One region of the Rossellomorea oryzaecorticis genome, then DNA from elsewhere that is predicted to be linked to it. Evidence: riboswitches for the same ligand, from Rfam matches in the RefSeq annotation. Region 1 holds a riboswitch; each other region holds the start of a gene.

Region 1 (3,754 bases):
AAGAATCGTATCAGCCCGCATATTTTGTAGCGGATTATCACGGTTTGACAAAGATACACAACAAAGAGGAAATGAACGAGCTCAGCCGCGGGATTGCCGCCACTTGGCTGGCTTTGGGGCTTGATCCGGCGAAAGCGATTTTCTACAGACAGTCGGACGTTCCGGAGATTTTTGAACTGAGCTGGATTTTAGCCTGTTTTTCCCCAAAGGGATTAATGAACCGCGCACATGCTTATAAGGCGCTTGCAGAGGGAAATGCCCAAGCAGGAAAAGAAGCCGATACAGGGGTGAATATGGGATTGTTTACATATCCGATATTGATGGCATCGGATATTCTCCTATTCCAGACAGAAGTTGTACCGGTGGGGAAAGATCAAATACAACATGTGGAAATTGCAAGGGATATTGCTGAAAGCTTTAATCATACCTATGGAGAAACGTTCACCCTGCCTCACTATATCGTGGAAAAGGAAACGGCCGTATTGCCAGGTCTGGATGGACGTAAAATGAGCAAAAGTTATAATAATACCATCCCATTGTTCGAAGAGCCAAAAAAACTGCAAAAATTGGTCAATAAGATCAAGACGGATTCAAGTCCGCCTGCGGCTCCGAAAAATCCAGATGATTCGATTATATTTTCGTTATATAAAGAATTTGCGTCAGAAGTTAAAGCAGATGAGATGAAGAACCGGTTTCAATCCGGTATCGGATGGGGAGAGGCCAAGAAAGAGCTTTTTGAAGTCATGAATGAGTTTTTGGAAGAGCCTCGTGAAAAGTATCGTGAATTGATGGACTCTCCTGAAAAGCTTAATGAAATTTTAATGGATGGTGCTGAGAAAGCAAGAAAGAAAACGAGACCATTCTTGCAGGAGGTGAAAAGGAAAATAGGGATTCTTCATTCATGACATTAAAAATACAAGCTGCCGATCTAGTTGAATGGCAGCTTGTATAATATAGGTTTATGGTTTTAATATCACCTTGATATTGCCGTCCTCTTTCTTATCGAAAATCTCGTATCCACGCGCTGCATCTTCAATGGGAATACGATGGGTAATAATATCAGTCGGGTCAAATTCTTTGTTTTCGATCATATCGTACAGTTTTGGCATAAGGTGTATGACTGGGGCCTGTCCCATTTTGATGGAGACATTTCTGCTGAAGAAGTCCCCTATTGGAAAACGATTTGCTTCTGTGGCATAAACACCTGTCAATTGCACGGTACCGAATTTTCTTACCGATTGAGAGGCCGTTTTTATCGGGCTGATGGTCCCGAATTGATTATCGAAATCAGATCCGAATGTTTGATCAGGTGGAACGGTCCCGTCCATTCCGACACAGTCAATCACAACATCAGCGCCTCCCTTTGTATATTCATGGAGGACAGAACCGATATCAGGGGTCTCCTTGAAGTTATACGTTTCAGCATTATTTGTGCGTTTAGCGTGCTGGAGCCTGTGATCGACCTGATCGACTGCGATTACCCGCTCGGCTCCTTTCAGTTTAGCGAATTTCTGGGCCATCAACCCAATTGGTCCGCTGCCAAGGACAATGACCGTATCGCCTTCTTTCACTCCGCTGTTCTCTACGCTCCAATAAGCTGTAGGAATGACATCCGAAAGGAAGAGGACACTCTCATCATCAAGACTGCTGGACTCGGGCACTTTGAACGAAGTAAAGTCTGCATAAGGGACCCGAAGGTATTCTGCCTGACCACCCGGATAGCCGCCGTTCATTTCTGTAAACCCAAATAACCCGCCGACCTCTCCATGAGGATTTGAGTCGTCACATTGACTTTCCATCTGATTCTTACAGAAGAAACACTCTCCGCATCCGATATTGAAAGGGATGACTACACGATCGCCTTTCTTTAAACTTTTAACATTCGAACCTACTTCCTCTACAATCCCCATCGGCTCGTGCCCCACTACGTAATCTTGTTCAGGCTCGATTCCGCCGTGATAAAGATGAAGGTCAGAACCGCAGATGCCGCTTGCAGTAATCCTCACAATCATATCGGTATTCTCTTGAATATCAGGAGTTTCAACTTCTTTTACCACCATTTGTTCTTTCCCTTGGAAAGTTACACCTTTCAAGCAAATCACATCCTATCTAAGTATTTCTATACATTTAGACTTTAAGTAGATACTTTAAACATTTCTTATTGAATCTCATTTGTAACCTAAAACATTTTTGACGTGAAATGACGAAGTATTCATAATTTTCATTGACATTTAATAAAGTATGTTGTAAGTTATGAAGAAGTTATTTTAATAAAGTTTTTGGAGAAAGCTCTTTTCGCATACTTTGTTGCTCAATACACAAGAAAATACCGGAACTTTGGTATTTTCTGATGTTCGTCCACCTGTAGATTAACTTGAATTCGAAAAGAGCACGTATACAAGCAACATTCAGGCTACTAGTCAATTTACGAAAAGCAACAATCTTTTAGAAAACATCCTTGTAGAAAAACTAAATAGATTCTTATCAAGAGAGGTAGAGGGACTGGCCCGGTGACACCTCAGCAACCAGCATGGCGCATGGTGCTAATTCCAGCAAGTTGATTCAACTTGGCCGATAAGAGGGAGAATGAATGATGAAGCCTTCTTATATTGCATAAGGGGGCTTTTTATTTTATACCCCTTTTCATTTTACTGAGAAAAGGAGAGGCGAAAAGTGAGTAAACACATTGATACAATCCTCGTACAATCCGGTAATCGTACAGACAGCAGGACAGGTGCAGTCAGTCCGGCAATATACTTATCTACTGCATATGAGCATCAGGGAATCGGAAAATCTACTGGATTTGATTATTCCCGCACAGGAAATCCAACCAGGTTCATTTTGGAAGACACATTAGCCCAGTTGGAGGAAGGCAGGAGGGCCTTTGCGTTCAGTTCCGGTATGGCAGCCATCCAGGCAATATTGAATTTGTTTTCCTCGGGGGACGAACTGATTGTTCCCGAAGATCTGTACGGCGGCAGCTATCGGCTTTTCCTTCAGTATGAGAATCAATACAATATCAAATTCCATTTCGTCGATACAGCAGATGAAAGCAGAATAATTGAGAAGATAAATGGAAGCACGAAGGGCATCTTCCTTGAAACACCAACCAATCCGCTTATGAATGAAGCGAGTATTTCGACCGTTTCTTCCGTTGCAAAGGATAACGGCTTACTGCTGATTGTGGATAACACCTTTTACACCCCAATCCTGCAAAAGCCAATAACAGAGGGGGCAGATATTGTCGTCCACAGTGCCACAAAATATTTAGGCGGCCACAACGATGTGCTGGCGGGTGCGGTCATTGCACGAGACGAGGATCTCGGAGAAAAGATATACACAGTCCAGAATTCCATTGGAGCAGTCCTTTCACCGTTTGACAGCTGGCTTCTGCTCCGCGGTATGAAAACGTTGAGTTTGAGGATTGCGCAGCATGAAAAAAATGCCCGCGTCATCGCAGAATATCTGACGAATCATGAGTGTGTGACAGATGTCCTGTACCCGGGCAGAGGAGGGATGTTGTCCTTTAGGATTTCAAGAGAAGAGTGGGTCGGTCCCTTCCTTGAAAAATTGAAAGTCATTACATTCGCGGAAAGCCTCGGAGGCGTTGAAAGCTTCATAACTTATCCAGCCACCCAGACACATGCTGATATTCCCGTAAAAGAAAGGAATAAAATCGGTATTTGCAATCGTCTTTTACGTTTTTCTGTTGGAATTGAAAATGTCGGGGATATCATTGCTGATTTGGACAATG
Region 2 (3,754 bases), on a different contig from region 1:
CCTCCGTATGAAGTTGAATCGCGGTGTGAAGAAGGGTGGTTTTTGCTTCATTGACAGACTTGGCTTTCTCGATTGCTTTTTCCAATGAATCTAATGCCCAGCCGAGATTCACCGCAGTGGGACGGGATGAATACAAATATTCCTTAACCTGTCTGAATTCTAAAATGAACTCAGACAGGTTTTCGGTTTGATGTTGATTCATGGTCATTGCCAGTCCATATGCTGCAGTAATACCGATTGCAGGTGCACCTCTTACTTTCAAGGTGACGATGGCGTCATAAAATTCATTTAATGAAGAAAGCTTCAGGTATTCAATCTCATGGGGAAGCTTTTGCTGATTTAATATCTCTAAACAGTCATCACGAAAATTCAGTGATGTCGGAATGGTCGTTGTGTTTGTCATGATAGGCTCCTTAAGATGAATGGTTTCGGATCAATTCTGTCAGTTCTTCGATTGAAGAGAGTTTGTGCCTGTTCAGGATGAGTTCTCTGCCAAGGGAGAGTGATTTTCTTTTAGCGTCTAACCTTTTTTCTTTACCTTCAATTCCATCAAGATCTTCCACATGGGCTAGGCCTGCCGTTCTCCTAATAAGCTCACATCCGCTGAATCCTGCGCTGTCTTGAAAGGCTTTGTTCAAGACATATTCCAGGTACCCACGAACTTTTGTATACGCATCTCCGCTTTCCTGCCAATGCTTTGAAAACGTTTCAGAGAATACCTTCCAAGTGTCTGTGATGATCAATAGGATCTCTTCTTTACGTGTTATATCTTCCCTGGTGATGGCCTGAAAAGTCAGATTCGCTATGAACTGCCCAATGTCGAAGCCGATGGGGCCGTAAAAGGCAAACTCCGGGTCGATGACCTTAGTGTGTTTTTCATCTGCGAAAATACTGCCGGTGTGAAGATCGCCGTGCAGGAGTGCTTCGCTCTCAGTGATGAAACTTTTCTTCAGCTTTGCCACTTCAAGTTTCAAGCTGAAATCATTCCAAAATTCCTTTAAAAGGGGCAGGAGTTCTTCTTCAAAATCGTTTGTTTCACTGTTGAAAAAAGGGTCTGTGAAAACCAGATCTTCTGTGATCTTGCAAAGTTCAGGATTTGAAAAGTTCTTTACGTATTCTTTTTTCTTAAAGGGATGCAGGGCATAGTCGGACGTAAAGTACAGGGTGTTGGCAAGGAACGTGCCTATATCTTCAGCTAAATGCGGGAATGGATCACCATTGATCAGTCCTGCCCGCAAGATATTCAAGAAACTCAAATCCTCCATCACCGTGACTGCTAGCAAGTCATCACTATGGTAAACCTGAGGTACCAGCCCAGGGGCATGAATTTCCTGAAGCTTTAATGCATCCGCCTCGATTCTTGCACGGTCCACTGTTAACGGCCAGCTTTCACCAACCACTTTTGCATAGGGGAGGGCCTGTTTTATAATGATCCCTTTTTTGCCATTTTCCGTAATCCGGAAAACAAGGTTCAAGTTCCCATCACCTATTTCACAGCAGGTCAAATCGGCATCTTCTTCAAAAAAGTTCAGGTTGACCGCTAATTCTTTAGCGGTTTGCTCGTTTAGTGATTGATAGCTGGATATCGCTTTGATTGACATTATGGTTCCTCCTTAATCTTCTTGAAAAGTCAGGAGGCTTATTTTCTAAAATGAAAAAAGCCTCTTTCATTGGGGAAAGAGGCTTTAAGAACGAATCTTATTCGCCTCTTATCTCTCAGAAAGGTAACCTTTCTGTTGGAATTAGCACCGTGCCTTATGGAATCTCCGGCGCAAAAAGCGCCCCGTTTCACAACGGTATTACGGTCGGTTGCTGGGCTTCACAGGGCCAAATCCCTCAGCCAGCTCTTGATAAGAGTTATTTAGTTTCATTCGAGTGTAAACTCAGTTAGTAAGCTTTGTGGTTTGAATAGTATCATTATTTGAAATACAGAGTCAATAACTTTTTAGGAAAATTTTATTTTAATAGAATTCAGGTCGGCGGTCTTGAAAGATCGGAATCTTCTTCCTCACTTCATCTGCTTCATTCAGATCGATTTCCGAAATGATCAATTCCTCTTCAAGGCTTCCTTCCGCTATGATGTCCCCCCACGGACTGATGATCAGCGAATGGCCACCGAATTCATTCTTTGGATCGCTTCCGGCACGGTTGCATGCGATGACGAAGCATTGATTCTCAATAGCCCGTGCTGTTAAAAGGGTCTTCCAGTGTGAAATTCTTTCTGCTGGCCACTGTGCCACCACGAATACGGCTCTTGCCCCATTGACGACATGTTTCCTGAACCATTCAGGGAATCGGATGTCATAGCAGATCATGCCGGCCATCACTGTATCCAGTATTTTGAACAGGCCGTCTTCCTTACCTGGGAGAAGATAATGGTGTTCATCCATCAGCTTGAATAGGTGAAGTTTGTTATACTGCTTAATGATGTTACCGCTGCTGTCGGCAACAAGGAGGGTGTTTGACACACCATCTGCTGTTTTCTTTGCAATCGAGCCGCCGACAATATGAATGGAATATCGGGAAGAAAGATCTGAAAGAAATGCAGAAATGTCTCTTGCATCTTCATCAGCGATTTCACCGATTCTTGTTAAGTCATAACCGGTCGTCCACAATTCAGGAAATACCACGATATCGCAGTCTGCTTCGACGGCTTTCTTAACCCACATCTGAACCCGTTTTTTATTTTCATCAGGGCGGCCAAATGTGATATCCATTTGTGCCAGTCCAATCTTCATACTCAAAGTAACACCTCATTTTTGAAATTTTCACTTTACAATCATTACTTTACGTTATATCATTTGTGACTAGAATTTGAAAGTAAATAATTTTCTAAAAAGTGCAGAAGGTGAAAAGATGACAACCTTTAAAAAAGCAGAACGAATCAACTCACTGCCGCAGCAATTTTTCGCGTCGCTTACTGGGAAAGTCCAGGAAGTGATGAAACAAGGGCACGATGTAATCAATTTGGGTCAGGGAAATCCGGATCAACCGACACCTCCGCATATCGTCGATGCGATGATAAAGGCGGTAAACTCGCCGGACAACCACAAATATTCCCCATTTCGGGGGTTGGATTCATTCAAGGAAGCCATCTCGGTTTTTTATAAGCGGGAGTATGGTGTGGATATCGATCCACAGGAAGAGGTTGCCGTGTTGTTTGGGGGAAAAGCAGGACTGGTTGAACTGCCTCAATGTCTTCTGAATCCTGGGGAAACGGTGTTGGTACCGGACCCGGGGTATCCGGATTATCTTTCAGGGGTATCCCTGGCAGAGGCCAGAATGGTGACAATGCCGCTCATAGAAGAAAATCAGTTCCTGCCTGATTATGGAGATATAACATTGGAGGAAAGGGAAAAGGCCAAGCTCATGTTTTTGAACTATCCAAATAACCCCACAGGAGCGGTTGCCTCCCGAACATTTTTTGAAGAGACGGCAGCTTTTGCAAAGAATCACGGGATTTGCGTTGTGCATGATTTTGCATATGGTGCCATCGGTTTCGATGGGAAAAAGCCTGTCAGTTTCCTGGAAGCCGACGGGGCAAAAGACACGGGCATTGAAATTTACACACTCTCTAAAACCTATAATATGGCAGGATGGAGAGTGGGCTTCGCAGTCGGGAATAAAAGTGTGATCGACGCTATCAATATCTTGCAGGATCACATGTATGTGAGTCTTTTCGGTGCTGTCCAGGAAGCGGCAGTGGAGGCTTTGCTCGGTTCCCAGAATTGTGTGGAAGAACTGGTGGCTTCCT
Region 3 (3,754 bases), on a different contig from region 1:
ACTCTCCGAGAAAAACTTATTCAACGTAGAAAAGATCCAAAACTTCGATATCAACGCATAATGGGGGTGGAATTTTTATAGAAAGGAGGGGATTTTAACATGGCAAAAGTACTTGAACTTGAATTCAAGACAGAAACCGGCAAAATAGCGAAAATCAGCGTCAACGATCCAATCGACCCGATCGATACCGTCCAGGTGAAAGCAGCAATGGACAACCTTATCGCAACCGGCGTATTCGGAAGCTCAGGCGGCGCACTGGTAAGCGTAGATGGCGCACGCGTGGTAGAACGTAATGTAACAGACTATGAAGTCTTATAATAAAAAAAACTCACCTGATTTGTTCTTCAGGTGAGTTTCTTCATGGATAGGAGCCTAACGCAGCGGCACCTCAAATGTTTCCTCATCCATCTTCACTTGGAGTACTAAAGGTTTATCCGTTTGGGATACTGGTTTTGGCACCTGGGCGTAAAAATGGACCTTGCTTTCCGTTAAAGCGTCGACGCTGGACAGTGTTTTAAATGTATTGCCTTCCTCTGTTTCAGCAGCACCGTACATGTCAAATTCGTGCTTGCCGTCATAAGTCAAATAAAAGTTTATCGGGGACAACGGTCCATCAAAGCTGACTGAATCAGTTGTGTCATTTGAAATGGTTCCAGTCATATGTAAGAAGATTTCAGAATCACTGATGATTTTCCTGTTAGACATCGAGTCTTCAGGGTCTGCATTGGAAGATTTGAATTCGGTAGTGAATTCAGCTTTATCCAGCGTGATAATGACTGAATCGTCATCGTATTTAAATACCTTCTTCTCATCCAGGATGTTTTCAGAAGGCTGGGCATCTTGATCTTCCTCTTTTTCAGTTGATGCTTCAAACACTTCGCCTTCACTTTCATCTTCGCCTGCAACTTCAGCGCTTTCATCCCCGTCGGTATTTTCCATTGAAACCTTTTCGTTATCTTTGTTTTCAGCATTGGCATCCCCAGAAGATTTCTCCGAAGTTCCGCAGCCTGCAAGCAAAAGCATAAGTACTGCAATCAACATTGCATTCAGTCGTATCATTTTCATCAATCCTTCAGCTCCCATAGTTAATAGTTTACTAGTAAACAAGCAAAAAGCCCCAACTAATTTAACATATATTCCCTTATTCTGCTAGATTAAAACATCTATTTTACTACAAAATGAAACTTTATAATCATGCGTGATTAGGTCTTTGTATTCAGTTGCGCACAAGGTTATCTACATTTTAATTAAACGTTTGTTTAAACCTTCAAAAGGCTGTCCCATCAAGAGTTTGAGATGTTAATCAAACGTTTGATTAAAAAGATAAAGGTGCCTTAAATGGGAGGAATGATTTTAGCTCAACCCAGCTTTTGATTGGAGTGGAAAGCGAAGCCTTCCACGGAAATCAAAAGCGGTATACAAGGAATTATTTTTGGAGGGGGATTTTCTTTTAACCACAACAAAGAAATCGCTTACATAAAAAATCAATTCAAAATCCTTTATTGACTTTCCAAAACAAACCATATAATATCACCTATAAGATTAAAAACTCAAACAATTAAATATTTTCAAATTATCAAGAGCGACCGAGGGATCAGGCCCTGTGACGTCCGGCAACCTCCATTTATGGAACGGTGCTAATTCCTGCAGAATGGGTTTCATTCTGAAAGATAAGTCGATGACATAAGCGCGATGCTTCTTTCAGTAATTGAAAGAAGCATTTTTTATTTGGCAAACAACATTGAAAAAAGAAAAGGGGTGTGAATGATGATCAGAATCAACAATCTAGTAAAAGAATACAAAACAAAAAAGCAGACGGTCCTCGGTGTGGATAATGTCTCCGTCACCATTGAAAAAGGGGAAATCTTCGGTATCGTCGGCTACAGCGGGGCGGGGAAAAGCTCTCTGATCCGATGCCTGAACTTACTGGAAAAACCGACATCCGGGGAGATCATCATCGACGGTCAGGACCTGACAAAGCTGAATTCCAGGGAACTCCGACTCGCACGTCAGAAAATCAGCATGATCTTTCAGCATTTCCACCTCATTAAAGCGAAAACGGTGTATGAAAATCTCGCTTTTGCTTTGAAAGCAGCCAGGGTGCCGAAGTCAGAAATTGAACCAAGGGTGACCGAATTGCTGGAGATGGTCGGACTTAGCGACAAAGCTCAAGCCTATCCCGCACAGCTGAGCGGCGGCCAGAAACAGCGCGTCGGAATCGCCAGGGCACTCGCAAACAACCCATCCGTCCTCCTATGCGACGAAGCGACCTCAGCACTTGATCCGAGTACAACAAAGTCGATCCTAAAACTGTTAAAAGACATCAACAAACAGCTTGGGCTCACAATCGTCCTCATCACGCACGAAATGGAAGTCGTAAAGGAAATCTGCGATCGGATGGCCGTCATGCAGGACGGGAGAATCGTGGAGGAAGGCCCCGTGTACGACTTGTTCGCAAACCCGAGACAGCCGTTGACAAAACAGTTTATTGAAAATATCCTGCAGTTCGAACTGCCGCCTCACCTATTGAAGAGCCGGACAGGCAAGCTGATCAAAATCCAGTTCAAGGGTTCGATTGCAGAGGAAAGTGTGGTTTCGGAAGTGTTTCAAAAATACAAGGTACGAGGCAATATCCTTCACGGAAAAATCGAATATATCCAGGAAACGCCGCTCGGAATTTTCATCATGGAGCTGATCGGCGAAGAGTCCGAAATACAGGCCGCCATCCGTTATATAACGGCTAAAACACAAAGTCTGGAGGTGCTCGACCGTGCTGCCTGATTCTTTGACTGCGATTTTACCAGAATTGAATAAAGCATTCCTCGAAACCATCTATATGGTCGGCATTTCACTGGCCATCGCGATCCTGATCGGCCTTCCGCTCGGTATCCTGCTTTTTGTGACAGACAAAGGATTGTTCCTGCAGAACGGCTTCATTAAAAAGATCGTCGGCTTCGTCGTCAACATGGTCCGCTCGATCCCATTCATCATTTTATTGGTTGCACTACTGCCGCTTACTAAACTACTGACGGGAACGACGATCGGGCCGACAGCTGCCTCCGTATCACTCTCTGTGGCGGGGATCCCGTTTTTCGCAAGAATGGTAGAGACCGCCCTTCGCGAGATTGATAAGGGAGTCATCGAAGCATCGGTGTCGGTTGGGGCGAGTCCATGGATGATCATCAAGGACGTCCTGCTGCCGGAAGCGAAGCCGGCCGTCATCCAGGCCGTCACGATCACAACCATCAGCCTGGTCGCATATTCCGCCATGGCCGGGATTGTAGGCGGAGGCGGTATTGGTGACCTTGCTATCCGTTTCGGCTATTACCGCTACGACAATACGGTCATGATTACCACGGTCGTCGTGCTGATTTGCCTTGTGCAGCTCATCCAATATACAGGCGACATTTTTGCAAGAGTAGTAGATAAACGATAATCAAAACATTCAGGGGGAAGATTTCAGATGAAAAAATGGTTTTTACTATTAGCAGCAGCATTGACTGTCAGCCTGCTGGCAGCATGCAGTGGAGAAGAAGCAAGTTCTGAAGATAAAAAAGAAATCACGATCGGGGCGACATCCGGTCCTTACAGCGACATGGTCACAAAAGCCATCAAACCAGGTCTTGAGGAAAAAGGATACACCGTTGAAGTGAAAGAATTCAGCGACTACATCCAGCCGAACAATGCACTCGCTCAGGGGGATCTTGACGCCAACCTGTTCCAGCACAAAATCTATATGGAAACATTCGCAGAG

Evidence for each region. Region 1 has a riboswitch for S-adenosylmethionine ahead of ACKA06_RS08730 (methionine biosynthesis PLP-dependent protein). Riboswitches for the same ligand answer to the same signal wherever they lie in the genome.
Region 2: it holds a riboswitch for S-adenosylmethionine, as region 1 does, so the genes downstream of both, mtnK (S-methyl-5-thioribose kinase) here and ACKA06_RS08730 (methionine biosynthesis PLP-dependent protein) in region 1, are expected to answer to the same signal.
Region 3: it holds a riboswitch for S-adenosylmethionine, as region 1 does, so the genes downstream of both, ACKA06_RS05960 (methionine ABC transporter ATP-binding protein) here and ACKA06_RS08730 (methionine biosynthesis PLP-dependent protein) in region 1, are expected to answer to the same signal.

Annotation. Positions count from the first base shown of each region.
Region 1 is NZ_JBJOSA010000005.1:234,476-238,229, reverse strand. Features, by position in the region: gene ACKA06_RS08740 (tryptophan--tRNA ligase) at 1-905, shown strand, start outside; gene ACKA06_RS08735 (zinc-dependent alcohol dehydrogenase) at 960-2,093, opposite strand; SAM riboswitch class I at 2,479-2,581, shown strand; gene ACKA06_RS08730 (methionine biosynthesis PLP-dependent protein) at 2,674-3,754, shown strand, end outside.
Region 2 is NZ_JBJOSA010000002.1:28,030-31,783, forward strand. Features, by position in the region: gene mtnA (S-methyl-5-thioribose-1-phosphate isomerase) at 1-403, opposite strand, end outside; gene mtnK (S-methyl-5-thioribose kinase) at 414-1,601, opposite strand; SAM riboswitch class I at 1,707-1,857, opposite strand; gene ACKA06_RS02305 (carbon-nitrogen family hydrolase) at 1,962-2,744, opposite strand; gene ACKA06_RS02310 (pyridoxal phosphate-dependent aminotransferase) at 2,857-3,754, shown strand, end outside.
Region 3 is NZ_JBJOSA010000003.1:381,035-384,788, reverse strand. Features, by position in the region: gene ACKA06_RS05975 (DUF1659 domain-containing protein) at 1-61, shown strand, start outside; gene ACKA06_RS05970 (DUF2922 domain-containing protein) at 100-318, shown strand; gene ACKA06_RS05965 (hypothetical protein) at 373-1,065, opposite strand; SAM riboswitch class I at 1,571-1,677, shown strand; gene ACKA06_RS05960 (methionine ABC transporter ATP-binding protein) at 1,768-2,781, shown strand; gene ACKA06_RS05955 (methionine ABC transporter permease) at 2,771-3,436, shown strand; gene ACKA06_RS05950 (MetQ/NlpA family ABC transporter substrate-binding protein) at 3,464-3,754, shown strand, end outside.